3 regions of the Streptosporangium sp. NPDC006007 genome follow, and region 1 is predicted to be linked to each of the others. Evidence: riboswitches for the same ligand, from Rfam matches in the RefSeq annotation. Region 1 holds a riboswitch; each other region holds the start of a gene.
What was found. Region 1 has a riboswitch for cobalamin ahead of bluB (5,6-dimethylbenzimidazole synthase). Riboswitches for the same ligand answer to the same signal wherever they lie in the genome.
Positions count from the first base shown of each region.

Region 2: linked by a shared signal. The riboswitch ahead of metE (5-methyltetrahydropteroyltriglutamate--homocysteine S-methyltransferase) and the one ahead of bluB (5,6-dimethylbenzimidazole synthase) in region 1 are both predicted to bind cobalamin.
Region 3: linked by a shared signal. The riboswitch ahead of cobN (cobaltochelatase subunit CobN) and the one ahead of bluB (5,6-dimethylbenzimidazole synthase) in region 1 are both predicted to bind cobalamin.

Region 1 is NZ_JBEXUG010000005.1:98,120-105,580, forward strand. Features, by position in the region: gene rfbH (lipopolysaccharide biosynthesis protein RfbH) at 1-530, opposite strand, end outside; gene ABZ194_RS06045 (DegT/DnrJ/EryC1/StrS family aminotransferase) at 903-2,078, shown strand; gene ABZ194_RS06050 (class I SAM-dependent methyltransferase) at 2,075-2,842, shown strand; gene ABZ194_RS06055 (FAD-binding oxidoreductase) at 2,915-4,201, opposite strand; cobalamin riboswitch at 4,910-5,107, shown strand; gene bluB (5,6-dimethylbenzimidazole synthase) at 5,143-5,763, shown strand; gene ABZ194_RS06065 (hypothetical protein) at 5,931-6,299, opposite strand; gene ABZ194_RS06070 (YciI family protein) at 6,596-6,994, shown strand; gene ABZ194_RS06075 (sigma factor) at 7,034-7,444, shown strand; gene ABZ194_RS06080 (SAM-dependent methyltransferase) at 7,407-7,461, opposite strand, start outside.
Region 2 is NZ_JBEXUG010000015.1:14,887-22,347, reverse strand. Features, by position in the region: gene ABZ194_RS14410 (ABC transporter family substrate-binding protein) at 76-1,809, shown strand; tRNA gene ABZ194_RS14405 (tRNA-Ala) at 1,997-2,069, opposite strand; gene ABZ194_RS14400 (asparagine synthase-related protein) at 2,298-4,067, shown strand; cobalamin riboswitch at 4,194-4,406, shown strand; gene metE (5-methyltetrahydropteroyltriglutamate--homocysteine S-methyltransferase) at 4,504-6,783, shown strand; gene ABZ194_RS14390 (selenium-binding protein SBP56-related protein) at 7,189-7,461, shown strand, end outside.
Region 3 is NZ_JBEXUG010000017.1:74,452-81,912, forward strand. Features, by position in the region: gene cobM (precorrin-4 C(11)-methyltransferase) at 1-451, shown strand, start outside; gene ABZ194_RS15850 (cobalt-precorrin-6A reductase) at 575-1,330, shown strand; gene ABZ194_RS15855 (precorrin-2 C(20)-methyltransferase) at 1,305-2,954, opposite strand; gene ABZ194_RS15860 (precorrin-8X methylmutase) at 2,960-3,586, opposite strand; gene ABZ194_RS15865 (precorrin-3B synthase) at 3,583-4,989, opposite strand; cobalamin riboswitch at 5,125-5,324, shown strand; gene cobN (cobaltochelatase subunit CobN) at 5,433-7,461, shown strand, end outside.

The sequences.
Region 1 (7,461 bases):
TGGGCGATCTCCGTGGCCTCGTAGGGGTTGCCGAGCGTGTGCGCGAGGTTGATCGCGCGGGTTCTCGGCCCGATCGCCTGCGCGACCCGGTCCGCCGTGGTGTTGTACGTGCCCAGTTCCACGTCGACGAAGACCGGGATCAGGCCGTTCTGCAGGATCGGGTTGACCGTGGTCGGGAAGCCCGCCGCGACCGTGATCACCTCGTCGCCCGGCCGCAGCCGCCGCTCCTCCAGCAGGGGCGAGGTCAGGGCGGAGACCGCCAGCAGGTTCGCCGAGGACCCCGAGTTGGTCAGATGCGCCTTGCGATGCCTCAGCCGACGGGCGAAGGCGGACTCGAACCTCTGCGCGCTGCGCCCGGCGGCGATGCGCATGTCCAGTGCGGCCTCGACCAGCGCCACCCGGTCGTCGGCGTCGAGCACGGCGCCGGACGGCCAGATCTCGGTGACCCCGGGCACGAACCCCGCGTCGGCCTGGATGTCCTGGTGATATTTGCGGACCTCGTCCAGCAGCAGCGCCTTCCGATCACTCATCTCCGCCTCCTTCTCCATCGCCTCGACGGTGCCTGACGGTCTCAGGGCCCAGCGCCAAAGCCCTCATGACGACCTCTTCTCAGGGTGGGGCGTTCCGCGGCAGCCTCTCGGACGTGCGGGAAAATCCAGTAACGGGATTCGCCCGGCATCCTTTCTCATCATCATCAATCTTATCCTGGCGCCCTAAATCTAGGCTTCTCATGAATTGCCCGATAAAATCGCCTTAGTCGGCAACTCGGCTCGTCAGGATGTCGCCACAATCGATATTTCTCCTGGATTGCTCAGAGTTTCGGTCTTTCTACCGAGTGCAATCGACAAACGTTACATTGGGCCGCGCATCACGCATCGCCTGAGAGCTCCAGGAAGGGTGAGATGATCAACGTCTTTCAGCCGACGCTCGCCGACGAGGAACTGGCCGCCGTGGCGGAGGTGTTCAAAAGCAACTGGATCGGCAGAGGGCGGCGGACCGCGGACTTCGAGGCGGCCTTCGCCGATCACCTCGGTGTCGGCCACAACCGGGTCACCTCGGTCAACTCGTGCACGGAGGCGCTCTTCATCGCGACCCGCCTGGCGGGCGCCGGCCCCGGCGGCGAGGTGGTGCTCCCGACGGTCAGCTTCGTGGGCGCGGGCAACGCGGTGGCCGCGCACGGCGCCCGGCCCGTCTTCTGCGACGTGGACCCCCGGACGCTGAACCCAACCGTCGACGACGTGGCCGCGGCGCTGACCCCGAAGACGAAAGCCGTCATCCTGCTGCACTACGGCGGCTACCCGGGCGAGGTGGTGGAGATCGCGGCGCTCTGCCGCGACCGGGGGATCCTCCTGATCGAGGACGCCGCCTGCTCCGTGGCGTCCCGGGTGGACGGCCAGGCGTGCGGCGTGATCGGCGACCTCGGGGTGTGGAGCTTCGGCAGCACCAAGATCGTGGCAACCGGCGACGGCGGGATGCTGTCGGCCCGGGACCCGGAGCTGGTGGCGCAGGCGGCCAAACTGGCCTACTTCGGCCTGGAGCAGTTCAGCGGTTTCTCCCAGGCCAAGGAGAACAACACCCGCTGGTGGGACTTTCAGATCTCGTCGTTCTCCCGGCGCTCGATCATGAACGACATCCAGTCGGCCATCGGTGTGGTGCAGATGGGCAGGCTCAAGGGGTTCGTCGAACGCCGCGGCGAGATCGTCTCCCGTTACGACAGGGCGCTGGCCGACCTGACCGGTGTGGTGACGCCGCCTCCGCTGCCGAGGGGACACACCTCCTCCCACTACCTGTACTGGGTGCAGATGGACGAGGGCATCCGCGACGACGTCGCCCGCGACCTCTACGAGCGCGGCATCTACACCACCTTCCGTTACGCGGCGCTGCACCGCGTCAAGGCGTACGGATCGGACGCCCGGCTGCCCGGCGCGGAGGCCGCGGTGGCCCGGACCCTCTGCCTGCCCCTCCACCAGGCGCTCAGCGACGACGACGTCGACACGACGGTCGCCGCGCTGCGCGAGGTGGTCACCCGGCGCTCGGCGGCGCCGGGCTCGGCGAGCGCCGCGGGGAGCGCCGGATGACGGACACGCCGGTGGCAGGGAACGGCAGGCCGCTCCCGGCCACCGCGGTCTACGGGCAGGACGTCAGCGAGGTGTACGACCTCTTCTACCGGGGACGTGGCCAGGACTTCGCGGCGGAGGCCGCGGTGGTGGCCGAGGCCGTACGGAGCAGGAGGCCGGACGCGAACTCGCTGCTGGACGTGGCCTGCGGGACGGGTGAGCACCTGCGGTGGCTGGCCACCCACTTCGACGAGGTCGCCGGGCTGGAGATGTCTCCCGCCATGCGCGCGCTGGCCCGGGGCAAGCGGCCCGGGACGCCCGTGCACCAGGGCGACATGCGCGGATTCGATCTGGGCCGCGCCTTCGACGCGGTCTGCTGCCTGACGAGCTCGCTCGGCTACATGTCCGATGTGGGCGAGCTCGACGCCGCCGTCGCCGCCATGGCGCGCCACCTCGCCCCCGGCGGCGTGCTCGTCATCGACCCCTGGTGGTCGCCCGGCGCCTTCCTGGACGGTCACATCGCGCACGACGTGGTGCGCGCCGGCCCCCGGACGGTGGCACGGCTGTCGCACTCCCGGCGCGACGGTGACTCCGTCCGGCACGAGGCGCATTATCTCGTGGCGGACGCGACCGGCATCCGGCACTTCACGCACACCCAGCCGCTGACGCTGTTCACCCGGGCGCAGTACCTCGCCGCGCTCGAAAACGCCGGCTGCGCCGCCGAACACGTCGAGCACGACACCCACTTCACCGCCCGGGGCCTCTTCGTCGCGGTACGCGGCTGACCCTCTCGCGGGCCGTCGGGACCGTGCCCCGCCGGTGGGCGGCGGGCCGTATGGGCGGTGAGTCCCCGCCCGTCAGCGGGGTTCACCGGCGGCGGCGAAGTCCTCCCCCACGAGCAGCTGCCCGACCGACTCCACGACCGCCTGGAACGTCTCGGCCTGGTTGGTGAACCGATTGCCGAAGCGGTCGATCCTCCAGGGCGTCAGGTCGGCCAGGTCACTCGTTCCGTGCGCTACACGGTCGGCCAGCGCCTTTCCGAAGCCGGGACCGTGGGTGACGCCGAGTTCGTTGTCCCCGCCCATGGCGTAGAGGCCCTCGACACCCGGCACCGGGCCAACCAGCGCCATGTCGTCCGGGGTGTAACAGGGCGCGCCGTGTTTGACCCTGATGCTCGCCGGGCGGGACAGGGCCGGTATGAAGGTCGCGGCCCTGGCAACCCGCTGGTTCTCCAGGACGCCGTCGGTCGGCAACTCGTCCAGCCGGTCCGGCACCGGCGCGTCCACCAGGATGTTCCTCGGGTAGGTCGTGTACATGCCGCCCCAGAGCAGGCCGCCGTGGTGCCCTCGCACCCAGAGCACGGTGCCCCCGCCGGGTTCGCCGGGCATCAGGCCCTGGAGCATGAGCACGGGCATGGTCTCCGGGATGCCGAGAGGTTCGGTGATGATGCGCGAGGTGACCTGGGGTACGGCGGGCAGGAAGGCGCCCAGCGGCTCCAGCAGCCGGTTGCTCCAGGCACCGGCGGCCACCACCACGGTCTCGCAGTCCACCGCGCCGCCGGGCGTCTCGACCCCCGTGACCCGGCCGTTCCGGACGCGGATCTCGCTCACCGGACGCCGGGTGTCGATGACGCCGCCCCGTTCGGTGATCCGGTCGGCCATCGCGACGGCGACCTTGGCCGTGGTGACCTGCGCCCCGCAGGGAAGGTACCGGCCGCCGTACACCCCGTCGCCGGAGACCGCGCCGCCGGTGAGCTCCGCCATCCGGCCGGGCTCCACCTCGAAGCTGCCGGGGTCGGCCGCGTACCAGGTGAGCTGCTGGACCTGGTTCCACGCGGCTTCGCTGGCCGCCACCCAGAGCACGCCGTTGCGGCGGTAGTCGATGTCGTAGCCCGCCGCGTGCAGGCCCGCGTAGAAGTCCATGCCGTAGCGCTCGATGGGCAGCGCCTTCGACTCGGCCCCGTGCAGCGGGGAGATCGTGGTCCACGGGGCCAGGAAGCCTCCGCCCGCGCCGCTGGTGCCCTCGAACAGACCGTCCCGCTCAAGGAGACGCACGTTCTCGACCCCGGCCTCAAGCAGGTGAAGGGCGAGCGAGACACCCATCACCCCGCCGCCCACCACGACGACATCGGAACGGTCGGGCATGTCCGCCTCCTCAGGGAAAGACCACCGGGCCGGCGACGTCGCCGGTCAACCGGCTGTCACCACGCGATCACCAGGCCATACCGCCGCCTGGGCCCACCCCCGTCGGCCTCCGTCCGGCGACGTCCCGCGATGCTCACGCTCCGACCGTCGCATCCGTGCCCCGCCCCGCGCATCTTCCAGATTGCCCGCCTTTCTCCAGCCGGATCCACCACAGCGCCCGGCCGCCGGCGTACCGCGCCGAATTCACCGGAGCCCCTGTTCTGATCCGGGTTCCGCGGCACCCGGATCAGATCTGATCGGGTGCCGCGGCCCTGGGGACGGTGAGGGATACGGCTGGGCTCTGCCGGGAGCTGGCTGAAAGTCCGATTAGTCCGGCTCGTCGTACGCATACGTACGATTTATCGAGCGTCCCCGCCGACCGCACCACGGAGCCGTCAATGGCGAACGCGCGCCGCGTCGAGGCGATCGCCGCGGACGCGGCACCGCACGCGAAGGTCATCGTGCGCGACAGCGCGACCGAGTACCGCCTCGCCGCCTCGATGTGGACGGCCGGCGGCGACCGGGCCCCGCGGGTCGCCCGGGAAAGGCCGCCGGATCCGGCGGGGTGTCCCCACGCCCCCCGGCCGGCCCGGCCCCGGATGGAGTACGGCCCGGCGACGCCCGGACCGGGCCCGGTCCCCGGCCCGCGAGCTGCGCTACAGTCGCGGGTGGCACGAACTGACGCGAGGTGCCTCCCTGGGGAGGAGAATCGGGAAGCCGGTGTGATTCCGGCACGGGCCCGCCGCGGTGATCGGGGAGCTGCCGTCCATGCACACGCGTGCGGCCACTGGCCTTCGGGCTGGGAAGGCGGACGGTGAAGGCGTAGATCCGAGAGTCCGAAGACCGGCCTCGCTCTCATCCGCCACCCGCCGAGGTGGCATGACGCAGCGGGAGCCTGCCCTGTGAACACCGACATCTATCACGTCATCCACCGCCGCCGTGACGTACGGGCCCAGTTCAGCGGCGAGCCCGTCCCCGACGACGTCCTTGAGCGCGTGCTGGGCGCCGCACACGCGGCCCCCAGTGTGGGACTGTCCCAGCCGTGGGACTTCGTCCTGGTAAGGGACCGGGATACCCGTCAGGCCTTTCACGATCACGTCCAGCGGGAGCGGGCCGTCTTCGCGGCCTCCCTCACCGGGAGCGAGACGGAGCGGTTCGCCCGGATAAAGATCGACGGGGTGCTGGAGTCGAGCCTGTCGGTGGTCGTCACCTACGACGCCGGGCGGGGCGGCACCGCGGTCCTTGGCCGGCACGCCATCGCCGACGCCGGCCTGTACTCGGTCTGCCTGGCCATCCAGAACCTGTGGCTGGCCGCCACCGCCGAGAACATGGGGGTCGGCTGGGTGTCGTTCTACCGCGAACCGTTCGTACGCCGGCTGCTCGGCATCCCCGCCGAGATCCGCCCGGTGGCCTGGCTGTGCCTGGGGCCGGTCTTCCATGTCGAGGCGGTGCCCGACCTGGAGCGCCACGGGTGGCGCCGCCGCGTCGCGCTGCGCACCGCGGTTCATCACGAACGCTGGTGAGACGTCCGCCCCAGCCCGTTCCGCGGAGGGCATCCCGTACCGGCCACGGCGGCGTCGCCACCCCCGTGGCCGGGCCCGGCGACGTCACTGTCGGCGCGGATCCCAGCCGTGATCTCGAACGGCCCCGGAGTACCGGCGGAGAAGGGCCGGAGACTCTCGCGTCCGGATTACGGGATCGCCACGGTCACCGGCGAACCGGTCCCGGCGCACAGCAGGCGCACGGCGTCGACGGACGCCCTCAGGGCGACCAGCTCATGGTCGATGTCCAGCCCTCCGGAGGAGGCATAGGTCTCGGTGACGGCCGTGCCGAGCACCGCGAGCGCCGAGGCGGTGTGCTCCATGGCCTGGCGGACCTCCTCGTCCGCCGACTCGGCCGCCTCACGTACGGCCTTCTCCCCGTCGTAGGTATGAATCTGCAGGACTATCGGGATGAGGTCACTGGCGATGGTCTCGTCGAGGTCGTACAGCGCCCGCTCGTACTGTACACAGGCCGCTCTGTTGCGCGGGCTGACACCGGTGCCGGGAGTGATGGGCAAGGGCTCCTGCGAACCGGAACATCCCGCCATAAGGGCAGTAAATAAGGCAAGTGGAGTGATTCTCCGCAAGATAGCTCCTGGCTACGAGGAAGGGGCGGAGAGTAGACGCCGGCCACCGAGGACCGGTTGTCCGAACAGAGACACGGACCAGTCGCCATGGGGCGGAATTCTACGGCAACCGGAGTTCGAATGACTTTTTTCTCGTATCCTCGCGAGGATGTCGAGAATACAAGGGTCTGCTTCGACCTATACCTGAAAGCGCTGACAAGAGCGCATGAAGGTTGAGGAGTGCGAACATGAAGTACATGCTGCTGATGCAGTTCGGTCCGCAGAGCGGCCTCCCGCCGATCGACACCTGGCCCCCGCAGGACCTCAAGGCCCACATCGCGTTCATGCACGAGGCGAACGGCAGGCTCGTCGAGGCGGGGGAGTTCGTGGACGCGCAGGGGCTGGCCGATCCGGGACAGGCCAGGATCGTGCGGGCCGGTGACGGCGGCGCCCCCGTCATCACCGACGGCCCCTACCCCGAGACCAAGGAGTTCCTGGTCGGCTACTGGATCGTCGACTGCGAGAGCCCGGAGCGGGCGATCGACCTCGCCGCGTACGTCTCGGCCGCGCCCGGCCCCGGCGGCAGGCCGCTGAACATGCCGATCGAGGTGCGCCAGGTGATGTCGGGCCCACCCGAGGAGCTGTGACCGCTGAACACCCCGGCCGCCGACGACCTGCTGCGCGTACTGGCTCCGCAGGTCGTCGGCGTGCTCACCCGGCGTTTCGGAGACTTCGACGCCGCCGAGGACGCGGTTCAGGAGGCGCTGCTGGACGCCACGGCCCAGTGGCCCGAACAGGGCCTGCCCGACAATCCTCGGGGCCGGCTCATCCAGGTCGCCTCCCGCCGGATGGCCGAGCGGCTACGCGGTGAGCAGGCCCGCCGCCGCCGGGAGGAGCGGGCGGCCGCGCAGACACCCCCGGACCGGTGGACGGCGCCCCCCGCGGACGACCCGCACCGGACGGACCGGGACGAGCGGATGCGGCACCGGGCGGACACCCGCGGTCGGCTCTCACGACCGACGCCACATCCTCCCCGTCCCACCTCAGGCGCCGGGGCGATCAGTTCTTACGGCCGACGCCACCGGCCTGGCCGATGACCGGAACCTCGCCGAAG
Region 2 (7,461 bases), on a different contig from region 1:
AAGAATAATGATGCTCAGCTTTGCTGTACTGAGGCCGATAGGTGATCATATGTCGGATGACTAAGGAGTTCTAGCGTGTTCCATGCGCGGACGTCTGGCAGGTTCCCGGCCGCACTGGTGGCGGGCGTGTGCGTACTGAGCGCCTGCGGCGGCGCCGGCGCGGCGGACGGCCCCACGACCTCGAACACGGTCTCCGCCGGGGCCAGGAGCATCACCTACGCCTACGAGCAGGAATTCCACTCCTACAACAACAACACCGCCGCCGAGAACGCCATGCGCAACACCGGCCCCCTGCAGCGGGTGCTGACGGGTTTCTGGTTCTACGGCGAGAGGGGCGCGATCACGCCCGACACGGACTTCGGCACCTACCGGAAGACCTCCGACGACCCCCTGACCGTCGAGTACACGATCAGCGACAGGGCGGTCTGGTCGGACGGTACGCCGATCGACTGCGACGACGTGCTGCTCTGGTGGGGTTTCAAGTCCGGAAAGATCAAGGGCTTCTCCACCTCCGGCACCGTCGGAGTCGAGGACACCAGGTTGCCCGCCTGCGACAAGGGGGACAAGAGGTTCTCTCTCGTCTACGACAGGCCCTTCGCGGACTGGGCGGCCGGCGGTCCCGGCGCGACCGAACTGCTCCCCGCCCACGTGGTGGAGAGGCAGGGCGACCTGTCGGAGGAGGAGTTCATCGCGGCGATCAAGGCGACCGACGCCCGGAAGCTCGAAAAGGCCGTCAAGTTCTTCAACAACGGCTGGGTCTCCGAGATCGCGCTGCCCCCCGCCGAACTGATCCCCTCCTCCGGCCCGTACAAGCTCTCCAAGATGGACGCCGGCCAGTCGTTGACCCTCGTCGCCAACGACCGGTGGTGGGGCACCCCCGCGGCCACCCCGACGATCATCGAGCGCTTCATCACCCTGGACGAGCAGGCCCAGGCGCTGCACAATCGCGAGGTCCAGATCATCGAGCCACAGCCGGGCCCGGACGTGCTCAATCAACTCAAGGCGCTGGAGGGCGTGCGGGTCAACATAACCGACCAGTACACCTACGAGCACCTGGACTTCAACGTCAACTCCAGTCCCTTCAAGGACAGGAGGTTGCGCGCCGCCTTCGCCAAGTGCGTGCCCCGGCAGCTCATCGTCGACAACCTGATCAAACCCGTCGTACCGGACGCCAGACCTCTGGAGATCCGCAACGTCGCCCCGTTCCAGGACAACGCCGCGGCGGTCATCGCCGCCGCCGGCGGCGCCGGTGTCCACGGGCGGCAGGACATCAAGGGCGCCAGGGCGCTCGTGGCGAAGGCCGGCAAGACCGGAGTCCAGGTCAAGATCGGCTACCAGACCCCCAACCCGCGCCGCACCGTCGAGGTGCAGCTCATCATCGACGCCTGCGACAAGGCGGGCTTCCAGGTCGTCGACAAGGGCTCAGAGGACTTCTTCGGTACCGTGATGCCCGCCAACGGCTACGACGTGGCCCTGTTCGCCTGGTCCGCCTCCTCACTGATCAGCGGCTGGGCCTCCACCTACACCACGCCGACGAAGTGCGACGGCGAGAACAAGGGCAACAACAACGGCTGCTACTCCAGCGGGAAGGTCGACAGGCTCATCGGGAAACTGAACGCGACGGTGGACCCGGCCGCGCAGAACCCGATCATCGGGGAGATCGAGAAGGAACTCTGGGCCGATGTGGCGACCATCCCGCTCTTCCAGCACCCCGGACTGAGCGCGTGGGACGAGGCGATCCGCAACGTCGTCCCGAACCCCGCCCAGTCGACCATCACCTGGAACATGGACCGGTGGAGCCTGTCGTGACCCGCCGGGTGGAGGCCGTACCCGGCGGCGGATGACAGACGCGCCCCGCCCCTCCCTCGGTCGCCTTGTCGCCGAAAGCGGCCGTCGGCGGCCACGTCGCCGTAGAAAAGACGAGATCCCGTCCGGTCGAGGTGACCGGGCGGGATCTCGTCAACGCCCTTCGAGCCGTCTTGAGAACGGCCCGGAGTGGAGCTATGGGGATTCGAACCCCAGACCTCCTCCATGCCATGGAGGCGCGCTACCAGCTGCGCCATAGCCCCTCAAGGTGATGCGATGCCACCAGGCTCTCGCTCCGGCGGCGCCACGCCAGTGTATAGGACATCGCGCCCTACCCCGTAACCGCCGAAGAGGCGATCTCGCTGTCCCGGACCCGGCGAAGCCGGACATCGCACTGATGGGAGCAGGTGACGGCATCCACCTCATTCCGCCCATGATTTCCCGATGAATACCGCTTCGTCGCGAAAAAACACAACATAAGATCCCTGACCATGCGTGTGTATCTCGGACTGGCGGCCAAACGCCCGGAAGCCGGAATCCCGGACGCGATGCTGCACACCGTCAGGGGCGCGATCGACAGCGCGTTCCCGGCTCCCCCCGAGGTCGTCAGATCCCGTGAGTGGCACCGGCCCGGTATCTCCCTGTTCGCCTGGACCAACGAGCCGGACGACTCCCGGCTGCCTCCCCTGCTGTCCACCGGGCACGACCGGGTGACCGGGGTGAACGGCTACCTGGCCGCGCCGGGCGACGTGGACCGGCTGGCGAGCACGCCGGAGCTGAGTACCGAGAGCGTCGGCGGCTGCTTCTCGGCGTTCCGCGCGACCCGTACGGAACTGTCGGCCGCCACCGCCATCCACCGGGCCTGCCCGGTCTACCACGCCGAGAACCCCGACCTGCACGTGATCGGCAGCCGGGCGCTGCTGGTCAGCCTCGCCGCGTTCGGCGAGCGGATCGAGTGGGACGTGCTCGCGCTGCAGGCGATGATCCGTCAGGGCTACTTCCTGTCCGACGAGACGCCCTACCGCGGGGTCACCGCGCTCCCGCCGTCCTCGGCCGTCACCGTCCGGGGCGGCAGCCGTACGATCACCGAGACCCCTCTCCCGGCCGCCGCACCCGCCCCCACCTCCCGGGGAGGGAGAAAGAAGCTCGTCGAGGGGCTGGCCGACACGCTGCTGGCCACCGTGGAGCCGCTGCGCGCGGCGGGCGAGCCGGTCAACCTGGCCCTGACCGGCGGCCGGGACAGCCGTCTGGCCGCGGCGGTGCTGCACGCGGCGGGGATCCCGCTCCGCGCGACCACCAACGGTCTGGACGGCCACCCCGATGTGATCATCGCCGGGCGGATCGCGCGGGCACTCGGCATCGAGCACACCGTCATTCCCCCGGCCCGCGCCGAGCGGAAGGACGCGGTGCTGGTCGAGCACCCGCTCGCGCGGACCTACGAGACGCTGCGGACCTGCGAGGGCATGACGTCGGCCTACGAGTCGATCGTCGGCTATCTCCCCTACAACGCCAGGCCCACCATGTCCGGGCAGAGCGGGGAGGTCCTGCGGGCCGGGAGCTTCCTGCTGCTGCAGAGCGACCTGAGCGCCAAGGCGCTGCGCCGCCGGGTGGACGCCACGTTCCTGCGGGATCCGGCGCTGTTCACCGAGGCCGCCAACGAGCACGCGCGTGAGCTGGCCCGGCCCTGGCAGGAACGCGGGGGGCTGGAGGCGCTCGACCACATGTACGTCTCCTACCGGATCGGCCGCTGGCAGGCCGGGGCCCGGGCCGGATCACTGCGCCGGGGCGACCCGATCTGGCCGTTCCTCGACAACCGGGTGGTGCGGGCGGCACTGGGCCTGGACCAGACCTGGCGGCTGTCCGAGGAGGTCATCCACCGGCTCACCGCCGGCCTCGCCCCCTCGCTCAGGAACGTTCCGATCGAGGGAAAGCCGTGGCGGTTCACCGTGGGCAGGCGCTACTACCCCTGGCAGCGCAGGCCCGGCTTCCTGACGGCGCCGAAGACCGGCGGAGGCTGGAGCTGGCGGACCGGCCCCGACGAGACGCTGACGGCGGTGCTCCGCGACCACGTCCTCGGTCATCTCGACCTGCTGGCCCCCATCGTCGCCCCCGACGAGGTCCGCAGACTGTTCGCCGACCCGGTGCTCAAGAGGCCCGCCCAGGGCTGGCACCTCTACACCGTGGCCACGATGCTGTCCGGCGTCTATCCGGGCAGGGCCCCCGAAGGGCTCACCCCGATCCGGGTCCCCATCCCCTCGTGAGCCGGCGCCACGGAGCCGGGCTCTCCGGCCGTCGTGAACGTGAACGGCACCGCGAACCGGCACTGTGAACCGCCCTCTGTGACATCCGCCGGGGTCCGTCGGGGAAAAAATCGGAGCGGGCCGGGTTATGCTGCCGGTGCGGCTGGTTCGCCGCTCCCCGACCGGAGCGGCGAGGCAACAGGGAACCCGGTGCGACTCCGGGACTGCCCCGCAGCGGTGAGTGGGAACGACCGCCGTCACACAAGCACTGGGTGGGACAACCACCTGGGAAGCGACGGCCAGTAGGAACGAGTGCGACGCCCACGAGTCCGAATACCTGCCACCGCCCGCGTGCCGGTCGGCACGCGGCCGTCCATGGCCCCGCGGGAGGGCCGAGGGGATCGCCTTTCCCTCGGCATGCCCGCGCACGGCCGGGTTCCACGAGGGAAAAGGACCCATGAGAGACCAGCGCACCACCGTTCTCGGCTACCCCAGGATCGGCCCCGACCGGGAGTTGAAGAAGGCCGTCGAGGCCTACTGGGCCGGCACGATCGACGCCTCCCGGCTCCGTGCCGTCGGCCGCGACCTGCGCGAGCGCACCTGGACGGATCTCCGCGACGCGGGGCTGACCGACATCCCGTCCAACACCTTCTCCTTCTACGATCACGTCCTCGACACCACCGTCATGCTCGGCGCGGTCCCCGTCCGCTTCGCCGGGCTCGACGGCCTCGACCGCTACTTCGCGATGGCGCGCGGCACCCAGGGCATCGCGCCCCTGGAGATGACCAAGTGGTTCGACACGAACTACCACTACCTGGCGCCCGAGCTCGGCCCCGACACCCGGTTCCGGCTCGACTGGAAGAAGCCGCTGACCGAGTACGGCGAGGCCAGGGAGCTGGGCATCGAGACCAGGCCGGTGCTGGTCGGCCCGCTCAGCTACCTGCTGCTGGCCAAGTCAACCGCCGAGACCACGGCCGAGACCATGGCCGGGCCCGCCACCGGATCCCCCGCGGAGACCGGCGAGAGCGGCGGGGAGGCCGGCTTCTCACCGCTGCTGCTCCTGGACGACCTGCTGGACGTCTACGCCGAACTGCTGGAGCGGCTGGCCTCCGCCGGAGTCGCCGAGGTGCAGCTCGACGAGCCCGCGCTGGCCGGAGACAGGTCCGTTGAGGAGTTGAAGGCCCTCGCCCGCGCCTACGACCACCTCGGCGGGCTCAGCCACCGTCCCCGCCTGCTGGTGGCCACCTACTTCGGCGAGATCGGCGAGGCGCTGCCGGTGCTCGCGGCGTCCCGGGTCGAGGCCATCGGGCTGGACTTCGTGGCCGGTCCCGGCAACCTCGCCGGGGCCGCGGGGCTGGCGGGCAAGACCGTGGTGGCCGGGGTGGTGGACGGCCGCAACGTGTGGCGGACCAGGCTGCCCGCCGCGCTGTCCACCTGCGCCGCGCTGCTCGGACTGGCCGGGGAGGTGGTGGTCTCCACCTCGTGCTCGCTGATGCACGTCCCGCTCGACCTGGATCGGGAGGAGGGGCTGCCCGAGGGGCTGGCGTTCGCCCGGCAGAAGGTGGCGGAGGTCGTGGCGATCGGCCGCGCGCTGCGGGAGGGGCCGGAGGCGGTCGTGCCCGCCGCGGCGGCGCGCCCCCCGGTGAACGCGCGGGTGCGGGCACGGCTGGAGACCCTGGGAGAGGGGACGGCACGGGCCGGCCACACCGCACGGGCCGCGCTCCAGCGGGCGGCGCTGGGACTGCCGCTGCTGCCCACGACCACCATAGGCTCGTTCCCGCAGACGGACGCGGTACGGCGGGCCCGCGCCGACCTGCGGGCGGGCCGGATCGACCAGGCCGGATATGAGGCGGCGATGCGCGCCGAGATCGACTCGGTGATCGCTCTGCAGGAGGACATCGGGCTGGACGTGCTGGTCCACGGCGAACCCGAGCGCAACGACATGGTGCAGTACTTCGCCGAGCAGCTCGACGGTTACGCCGCCACGCAGCACGGCTGGGTCCAGTCGTACGGCACGCGGTGCGTGCGGCCGCCGATCCTGTTCGGGGACGTGGCCAGGCCCGAGCCGATGACGGTGCGCTGGGCGGTCTACGCCCAGTCGCGGACCGACAGGCCGGTCAAGGGCATGCTGACCGGGCCGGTGACCATGCTGGCCTGGTCGTTCGTCCGGGAGGACCAGCCGCTGGCCGACACCGCGCGGCAGGTGGCGCTGGCGCTCCGGGACGAGATCCGCGACCTGGAGGCGGCGGGAATCCGGATCATCCAGGTCGACGAGCCCGCGCTGCGGGAGCTGCTGCCGCTCCGCGCCGCCGACCAGGCCGGATACCTGGCCTGGGCGGTCGGCGCGTTCCGGCTCGCCACCTCCGGGGTGTCCGACTCCACGCAGATCCACACCCACATGTGCTACTCGGAGTTCGGGGAGATCATCGGTGCCATCGGTGACCTGGACGCGGACGTGACCAGCGTCGAGGCGGCCAGGTCCCGGATGGAGCTCCTGGACGATCTGGGCGCCGCCGGATACGCGCGCGGGATCGGCCCGGGGGTCTACGACATCCACTCTCCGCGCGTACCGGAGACCGGCGAGATCGAGCAGGCGCTCCGGCTGGCGATCCGGGCGGTGGAACCGGAGCGGCTCTGGGTCAATCCCGACTGCGGGCTGAAGACCCGCGGCTACGCCGAGACCGAGGCGAGCCTGCGCAACATGGTGGCCGCGGCCAGGAAGGTCCGCGCGTCATAACCGGCCGCGCACCATAACCGATCACACGTCGTAACCGGTCACACGCCGGGCGCGCCCGGGACACCGAGTCCCCCGCGCCCGGCCCCGGCCCCGGTGCTGCCCCCGGCACTGACCCGGGCGCCGATGACGGCGTGACACGCCGTACGGGACCGGTGCACATCCCCGGCGCGGCGCGGTCACCGGCGTGGCCGTCCTCCGCGGCGGTGACGACGGCTTCGAGTCCGGCCCGCATCGTATGCTGGACGGTATCGAGACCCGCGTCTCGTCCGCCCGGGATCGCCCGGTGCCTCCGGCGGAGGACTCCGGCCGTTCCCCCGCTGATTCGGTTACCTAAAATCACGTCTGGACAGCGGAGAGTTTTCCTCCAGAATAAGTGGGGTATTGATCTCGGCCTAGGAGTCCACCATGGCACTCATCCAGCCCGATCCCACCTTCTATCCGTCCGCGCGGGAGGCCATGCTCGCCCCGCGCGAGGAGCTTGCCTATGTCGCCCTGCTCGACGCCGCCGGGCAGGGGCGTCCCGACGGACTCGCCACGATCGACCTGTCCGACGGGTCGATCGTCGACATTCACGACATGCCCGTCGCGGGCGACGAACTTCACCACTTCGGGTGGAACGTCTGCAGCGCCGCCCTGTGCCCCTACGCTCCGCATCCGCATGTGGAGCGGCGCTATCTG
Region 3 (7,461 bases), on a different contig from region 1:
CGCCGCAGGCGTGCCCTACGAGGTGGTCCCCGGCGTGCCCGCCTTCGCCGCGGCCGCCGCCTCGCTCAAACGGGAGCTCACCGTGCCCGGGGTGGGCCAGACGGTCGTGCTGACCAGGACCTCGGCACGCGCCACCCCCATGCCCGACGGCGAGGACCTGGGCACGCTCGGCCGAAGCGGGGCCACGATGGTCCTCCACCTGGCCGTGCAGCGCATCGAGGAGGTCGCCGGGGAGCTCATCCCCAACTACGGGGCGGACTGCCCGGTGGCCGTGGTGGCCCGGGCCAGCAGGGACGACGAGGTGATCCTGCGCGGCACCCTGGAGGGCATCGCCGCCGAGGTCCGCGCCGCCGGGATCCTCCGCACCGCCGTGATCGTGGTCGGCCGCGTGCTGACCGCGTCCGAGTTCCCCGACAGCCACCTGTACTCGGCCGCCCGCCGCCGTGACTGAGCCCGGTGCCCCGCGCGCCGGTGGTCCACCCGAGGCGCGAGGACGCCGTGCCCACGCTCAAGCCCCCGCCGGGTACGGCGGGGCGACGTCCCGCGAGGGAAGAGACCGAGGAAGGGCCGCGGTGTGCTGAACATCCTGGTGCTGGGCGGCACGGACGAGGCCAGGCGGCTGGCCGCCGCGCTCGCCGGATGGGCCGGGACGCACGTGGTGTCCTCGCTGGCAGGCCGGGTGCGCGACCCCAGACTGCCGGTGGGTGAGGTGCACGAGGGCGGCTTCGGCGGCCCCGCCGGGCTCCTGACCTGGCTCGGTGATCGCCGGATCGACGTCGTCGTGGACGCCACCCACCCGTTCGCCGCCCGGATGACCGCCTCGGCGGTGGAGGCGACCGGCCGGGCGGGGGTGCCGCTGCTGATCCTGCGGCGCCCCGGCTGGCGGGCGGGCCCCGGCGACGACTGGCGCTGGACGCCGTCGCTCGCCGCCGCGGCCGGGCTGCTGCCCGCGCTGGGCGGGCGGATCTTCCTGACCACCGGCCGCCGCAGCCTGCCGGTCTTCGCCGGCCTCGACGACCTGTGGTTCCTGGCCCGCTCGGTGGACCCGCCGGAGCCGCCCGTCCCGTGCCGCCTTCAGGTGCTGCTCAGCCGGGGCCCGTTCACCGTGGACGGCGAGCTGGCCCTCATGCGGGAGCACCGCGTCGACGTGCTGGTCACCAAGGACAGCGGCGGCCGGATGACCACCGCCAAGCTGCTCGCGGCCCGCGAGCTCGGGCTGCCCGTCGTGATCGTACGGCGCCCGCCGCGTCCCGCCGGCGTCCCGGCGGTGGAGACCGTCGAGGAGGCACTCGCCTGGCTGGCGGTCACGCGGGATAGCGGCGGGGGGTGAACACCACCCGGCCGCCGTCGCCCCGCTCGGCGATCCGGGTGGTCGAGGAGCCCACCAGGAGCAGGCAGCGCATGTCCACCGCCGCCGGGTCCAGCTCGGCGAGGGTGGTGACGGTCACCCGCTCCCCGGCGCCGCCGACGTCGCGGCCGACGACCACCGGTGTCTGCGGCGCGCGGTGCTCCAGCAGCAGGTCCCTGGCGGCGGCGACCTGCCAGGTCCTGCTCTTCGAGGCGGGGTTGTAGATCGCCAGGACCAGGTCGGCCCGGGCGGCGGCGCCGATCCGCTCGGCGACGACCTCCCACGGCTTGAGCAGGTCCGACAGCGACAGCACGCAGTAGTCGTGGCCGAGCGGCGCCCCCGCCCTGCTGGCCACCGCGTGCGCCGCGGTCAGGCCAGGCAGCACCCGCACCGGCACGTCCGCGAACCGCGGCTCGCAGGCCGTCTCCAGCACCGCGCTGGCCATCGCGAACACCCCGGGATCCCCCGAGGACACCACGGCCACCCGGGACCCGGCCCTGGCCAGCCCCAGCGCGTGCGCGGCCCGCTCGGCCTCCACCCGGTTGTCCGTGGGGTGGCGGCGCTGGCGAGGGTTCGGCGGGACCCGGTCCAGGTAGGGGCCGTACCCGACGAGCTCGTCGGCGGCGGCCAGCGCCTCCTGCGCCTCCGGGGTCAGCCAGGGGCGCCCGGCCGGGCCGAGCCCGACCACCACCACCTCGCCGGGGATCCCGTTCCGGCGCTCCCCGGCCGCCGGGGGGCCGCCCTCGGCCGAGGCCCCGGCGGTCGCGGGCATGGGCGCGGGCGCGTCGCCCCCGGCCCCGTCCGCGCCCCGGGCCGGGGCGCCGGCCGTGTCCGCGGGCGCGTCCGCGTCGACGGGGGGTCGCGCCGGCGGCCCGGGGTGTCCCGCGTTGACCGGGCTCGGGATCAGCGCCAGCGAGAAGTACGGCACGGTGCCCGGATCCACCTCGGCCAGCGGGGCCAGGCGCTGGGCGCCGGTGGTGGCCCGTTCCACGTACCAGGCCTCGTCGAGCCGTCCGGCCTCGGCCAGCGCCTCGCGCACCTTGACGAAGGTCCGGCCGAGCTTGAGGACCGCCGCCGAGTCGGCCGCGGCGAGCCGTTCGGCGAGGACCTCCGCCGGGAGCGTCCCCGGCAGCACGGTCAGCGTCTCGTCCCGCTCGACCAGCGGCCGGCCCAGGACCGCGGCGGCGCCGCTCACCGACGTCACCCCGGGGACCACCTCGGTGACGTAACGGTGCGCGAGACGCTTGTGCATGTGCATGTAGGAGCCGTAGAAGAGCGGATCGCCCTCGCACAGCACCACCACGTCCCGGCCGGCGTCCAGGTGTGCCGCCAGCCGCAGCGCGCAGGCGGCGTAGAAGTCGTCGATGGCGCCCTGGTATCCGCCGGGATGGTCGGTGGTCTCCGTGGTGAGCGGGTAGATGAGGGGTTCCTCGATCTGGCCGTCCCGCAGGTACGGGGCGGCCACCGAGCGGGCGATGCTCCGGCCGTGACGGGCGCTGTGGAACGCGACCACGTCCGCCTCGCCGATGAGCCTGGCGGCCTTGACGGTCACCAGCTCCGGATCTCCCGGCCCGAGTCCCACGCCCCGGAGCCGTCCTGCCGACATGTCGTTCACTCGTCCTCACTCGCGATCGCGTTGACCGCCGCGGCGACCATCGCACTTCCACCCCGGCGGCCGTGCACGACCAGGTGCTCCAGGCCGGCCGGATGCTCGGCGAGGGCCTGCTTGGACTCGGCGGCGCCGATGAAACCGACCGGGATCCCGAGCACGGCGGCCGGCCGCCCGGCCCCCTCCTCGACCATCTCCAGCAGCCGGAACAGCGCGGTCGGCGCGTTGCCGATCGCGACCACCGACCCCGCCAGCCGGTCGCGCCAGAGTTCGAGCGCCGCGGCGCTGCGGGTGGTGCCCAGCCGTTCGGCGAGCTCCGGCACGCGGGGGTCGCCCAGCGTGCAGACGACCGGGTTGTCCGCGGGGAGGCGGCGGCGGGTCACCCCGGAGGCCACCATCGTCGCGTCGCACAGCACCGGGGCACCCGCGCGCAGCGCCGCGCCCGCCGACGCCACCACGCCGGGCGACCACCCCAGGTCGGTGACCAGGTCGACCATCCCGCAGGCGTGGATCATGCGGACCGCCACCCGGGCGACGTCCGCCGGCAGGCCGCACAGATCGGTCTCGGCGCGGATGGTCGCGAAGGAACGGCGGTAGATCTCCGCGCCGTCACGGACGTAGTCGATCACATTTCCCTCCTCAGGGCCGTCACCGCGGCCGTGGTCTCCTCGATGCCCGCACAGTCCAGTCCCCGGCCGTCCAGGGCCACGTGATAGCCGCCGGCGGTGGCCACCACCTCCGCCACCCGTCCCCCGGGGCGGCCGCAGCGTCGCTCACAGCCCGCCCAGTGCACGGGGAGCGTACCGGGGCGCGGGGAGCCCGCCACACCCGGGGCGGCTCCCGGCCCTCCAGCGCCGGGGGGTTCCCCCCGGCCTCGGTCGCCGGAGCCGGAGGCGCCGCCCGGGACCGCGGTACGGCCCCCCGGAGACGTGAACCGCTCCGGAGACGGCGGAACGGACCGGGCGGCGTCGGCCCGCACGTCGGCCAGCGACCTGGCGCAGCCGGGACGGCCGGCGCAGGCCGTCACGCCGATCCAGGGCGAGGCGGGGTCGGTGACCAGGCCGGCGGCGGTGAGCAGGGCGGCCGACCGGGTGGCCTCGGCACGGTCCAGGCCGCTCAGGACCACCCCGCGCCAGGGGGTCAGCCGTACCTCGCCGCCGGCCGCCAGGTCGGCGAGCAACTCCGCCTGGGCGGCGGCCAGCCGCCCCAGCGGCACCGCGACCCCGAGCGCCACCCGGCCGCCGGGCAGCTCGATCACCCCCACCGGCTCCCGGCCCGCCGCGGACGGCTCGCCACGCAGCCGCTCGGCGGCCGGGGACCGCACCCCGCCGGCGGAGTGCGCCAGGGCGGCGCGGACCCGGGCCGCGACCCGCTCGGCGCCGCCGGGCAGTTCGCCGATCCGCCAGGCACGCCCCCCCTCGGCGGCGGGCTCGGCCAGGAACGCCTCGGCGGCGGCCAGCAGGGCGGTCACCGCCGAGCCCACCGGCACGCGCAGACCGCTGTCGGCACCCGCCAGGATCAGGGCGGCCTCGTCGGCGCCGGTCGGCAGGATCCCGGCGTCCGGGCCGAGCCAGGCCACGTCACCCCGGCCGTCGTCCAGCGCGAACAGGAAACGCCCCGGCAGTCCGGCGAGGCCCGGCCGGGCGCACAGCCGCCGGTCCAGCTCGTCGACCAGCGGGCCGGCGTCGAGTGTCCCCCGCGCGTCGCAGCCGGTCAGCGGGGAGGCGAGGATGTTGCGGACCCGCTCGTGGGTGAGCGAGGGCAGCAGCCCGGCGGCCGCCATCCGGGCCGCGAAACCGGCCTGCGCCCCGTCGCCGAGCCCGCGCACCTGGACGTTCGCCCGCGAGGTCAGCTCGATGACACCGCTCCCACAGCCGGCGGCGGCCCCGGCGAGCTCGCGGAGCCGGGAGGCCGTCAACCGGCCCCCGGGCACCCTGATCCGCGCCAGCCCTCCGTCGGCGGCGGCGTGCACCTGAAGTGCTCCGGGGCAGGCGTCGGCTCGCGATCGCCGGGAAAAGTCGCCAATCTGCACGTTGAGGATGGTAGGCCCTGCCCCCGAGGTCTTCCGCCCGCGGCCGCCGCCCGGGCGGCACCCTCCGGCGGCGTCGCCGGCCGCCGCGGCACGCCGCAGCCCCCTCCTCCGCCGGGGAACCGGGCACCCATACCGGTTTCCTGCCGGAAGGACGCTGCCGTAGTCTCATCGTTGGCGACGGCAAAGGGAGGAAGCCGGTGTGAGTCCGGCGCGGTCCCGCCACTGTAACCGGGGAGCGAACCCCATCCAGGCCACTGTCCGGCGACGGACGGGAAGGCCGGGAGGAGCGTCGATCCGGGAGCCAGGAGACTCCAGCCGTCGTAGCCGACGACGACCCGGGGCGAGGACCCCGAGGGAGGAAGCCCCGTGCGTTTTTCGCCGTTCCCCCGTCCGCCGCTGGCGGCGCCGAGCCGTACCGCTCCGCCCCGCGTGGAGCGTGGCGCGTGATCCTGCTGCTCTCGACCTCCGACACCGACCTGCTCAGCGCCCGCGCGAGCGGCGCCGACTACCGGCTGGGCAACCCCGCCAGGCTCCTCGCCGAGGACCTGCCGCTCCTGGTGGAGGGCGCCGATCTGGTCGTGGTCCGGCTGCTCGGCGGGCGCCGCGCCTGGGAGGAGGGGCTGGACGCCCTGCTCGCCGGGCCCCGGCCCGTCGTCGTGCTCGGCGGCGAGCAGGCACCGGACGCCGAGCTGATGGAGCTGTCCACCGTGCCGGGCGGGGTCTGTGCCGAGGCGCACGCCTACCTCGCCCACGGCGGACCGGCCAACCTCGCCGAGCTGCACCGCTTTCTGTCGGACACCCTGCTGCTGACCGGTCACGGGTTCGCCCCGCCCGAGCCCACGCCCGGCTGGGGCGTGCTGGAGCGCCGGGAACGCCGCGAGGACGGGCCGGTCGTCGGGGTGCTCTACTACCGGGCCCACCACGTCTCCGGGAACACCGCCTTCGTCGAGACCCTCTGCTCGGCCGTCGAGGACGCCGGAGGCCGGGCGCTGCCCGTCTACTGCGCCTCGCTGCGCAGCGCGGAGCCCGGCCTGCTGGAGGCGCTGCGCACGGTGGACGCCCTGGTCGTGACCGTGCTCGCCGCCGGCGGCACCCGCCCGGCCACCGCGTCGGCCGGTGGGGACGACGAGGCGTGGGACGTCGGCGCGCTCGCCGGGCTGGACGTGCCGATCCTCCAGGGACTCTGCCTGACGAGCAGCCGGGCGTCCTGGGAGGGTAACGACGACGGGCTGTCCCCGCTCGACGCGGCCACCCAGGTCGCCATCCCCGAGTTCGACGGGCGCATCATCACGGTCCCCTTCTCCTTCAAGGAGATCGACGAGGACGGGCTGACCGTCTACACGGCCGACCCCGAGCGCGCCGCGCGGGTGGCCGGCATCGCCGTCCGGCACGCCGTGCTCCGGCACGTCCCGCCCGCCGAGCGGCGGATCGTGCTGATGCTGTCGGCCTACCCCACCAAGCACTCCAGGATCGGCAACGCGGTCGGCCTGGACACCCCGGCCAGCCTGGTGCGGCTGCTGGCCGCGATGCGCGAGCACGGCTACCGCGTCGGCGCCGAGGGCGAGCTGCCCGGCGTGACCGAGCAGGACGGCGACGCGCTGATCCACGCGCTGATCGCGGCCGGCGGCCAGGACCCCGACTGGCTCACCGAGGAGCGGCTCGCCGGAAACCCGGTGCGCATCGCGGCCGGCCGGTACCGCGACTGGTACGCCACGCTCCCCGCGGACCTGCGCTCGCGGATGGAGCGGCACTGGGGGCCGGCCCCCGGCGAGTTGTTCGTGGACCGCTCGCGCGACCCGGACGGCGAGATCGTGCTGGCGGCGCTGCGCGCCGGGAACGTCGTGGTCATGGTGCAGCCGCCCAGGGGGTTCGGGGAGAACCCCATCGCGATCTACCACGACCCCGACCTGCCGCCCAGCCACCACTACCTGGCGGCCTACCGCTGGCTGTCCGACGGCTTCGGCGCGCACGCCGTGGTGCACGTGGGCAAGCACGGCAACCTGGAGTGGCTGCCCGGCAAGTCCACCGGGCTGTCGGCCTCCTGCGGCCCCGACGCCGCGCTGGGAGACCTGCCACTCGTCTATCCGTTCCTGGTCAACGACCCCGGCGAGGGCACCCAGGCCAAACGCCGCGCGCACGCCACGCTGGTGGACCACCTCGTGCCGCCGATGGCCCGCGCCGACACCTACGGGGACATGGCCAGGCTGGAGCAGCTGCTCGACGAGCACGCCTCCATCGCCGCGATGGACCCGGCGAAACTGCCCGCGATCCGCGCCCAGATCTGGACGCTGATCCAGGCCGCCAGGCTCGACCACGACCTCGGCATCGAGGACCGCCCGCACGACGCCGAGTTCGACGACTTCCTGCTGCACGTCGACGGCTGGCTGTGCGAGGTCAAGGACGTCCAGATCCGCGACGGCCTCCACGTGCTGGGCGCGGCCCCCGAGGGACCACCCCGCGTCGACCTGGTGC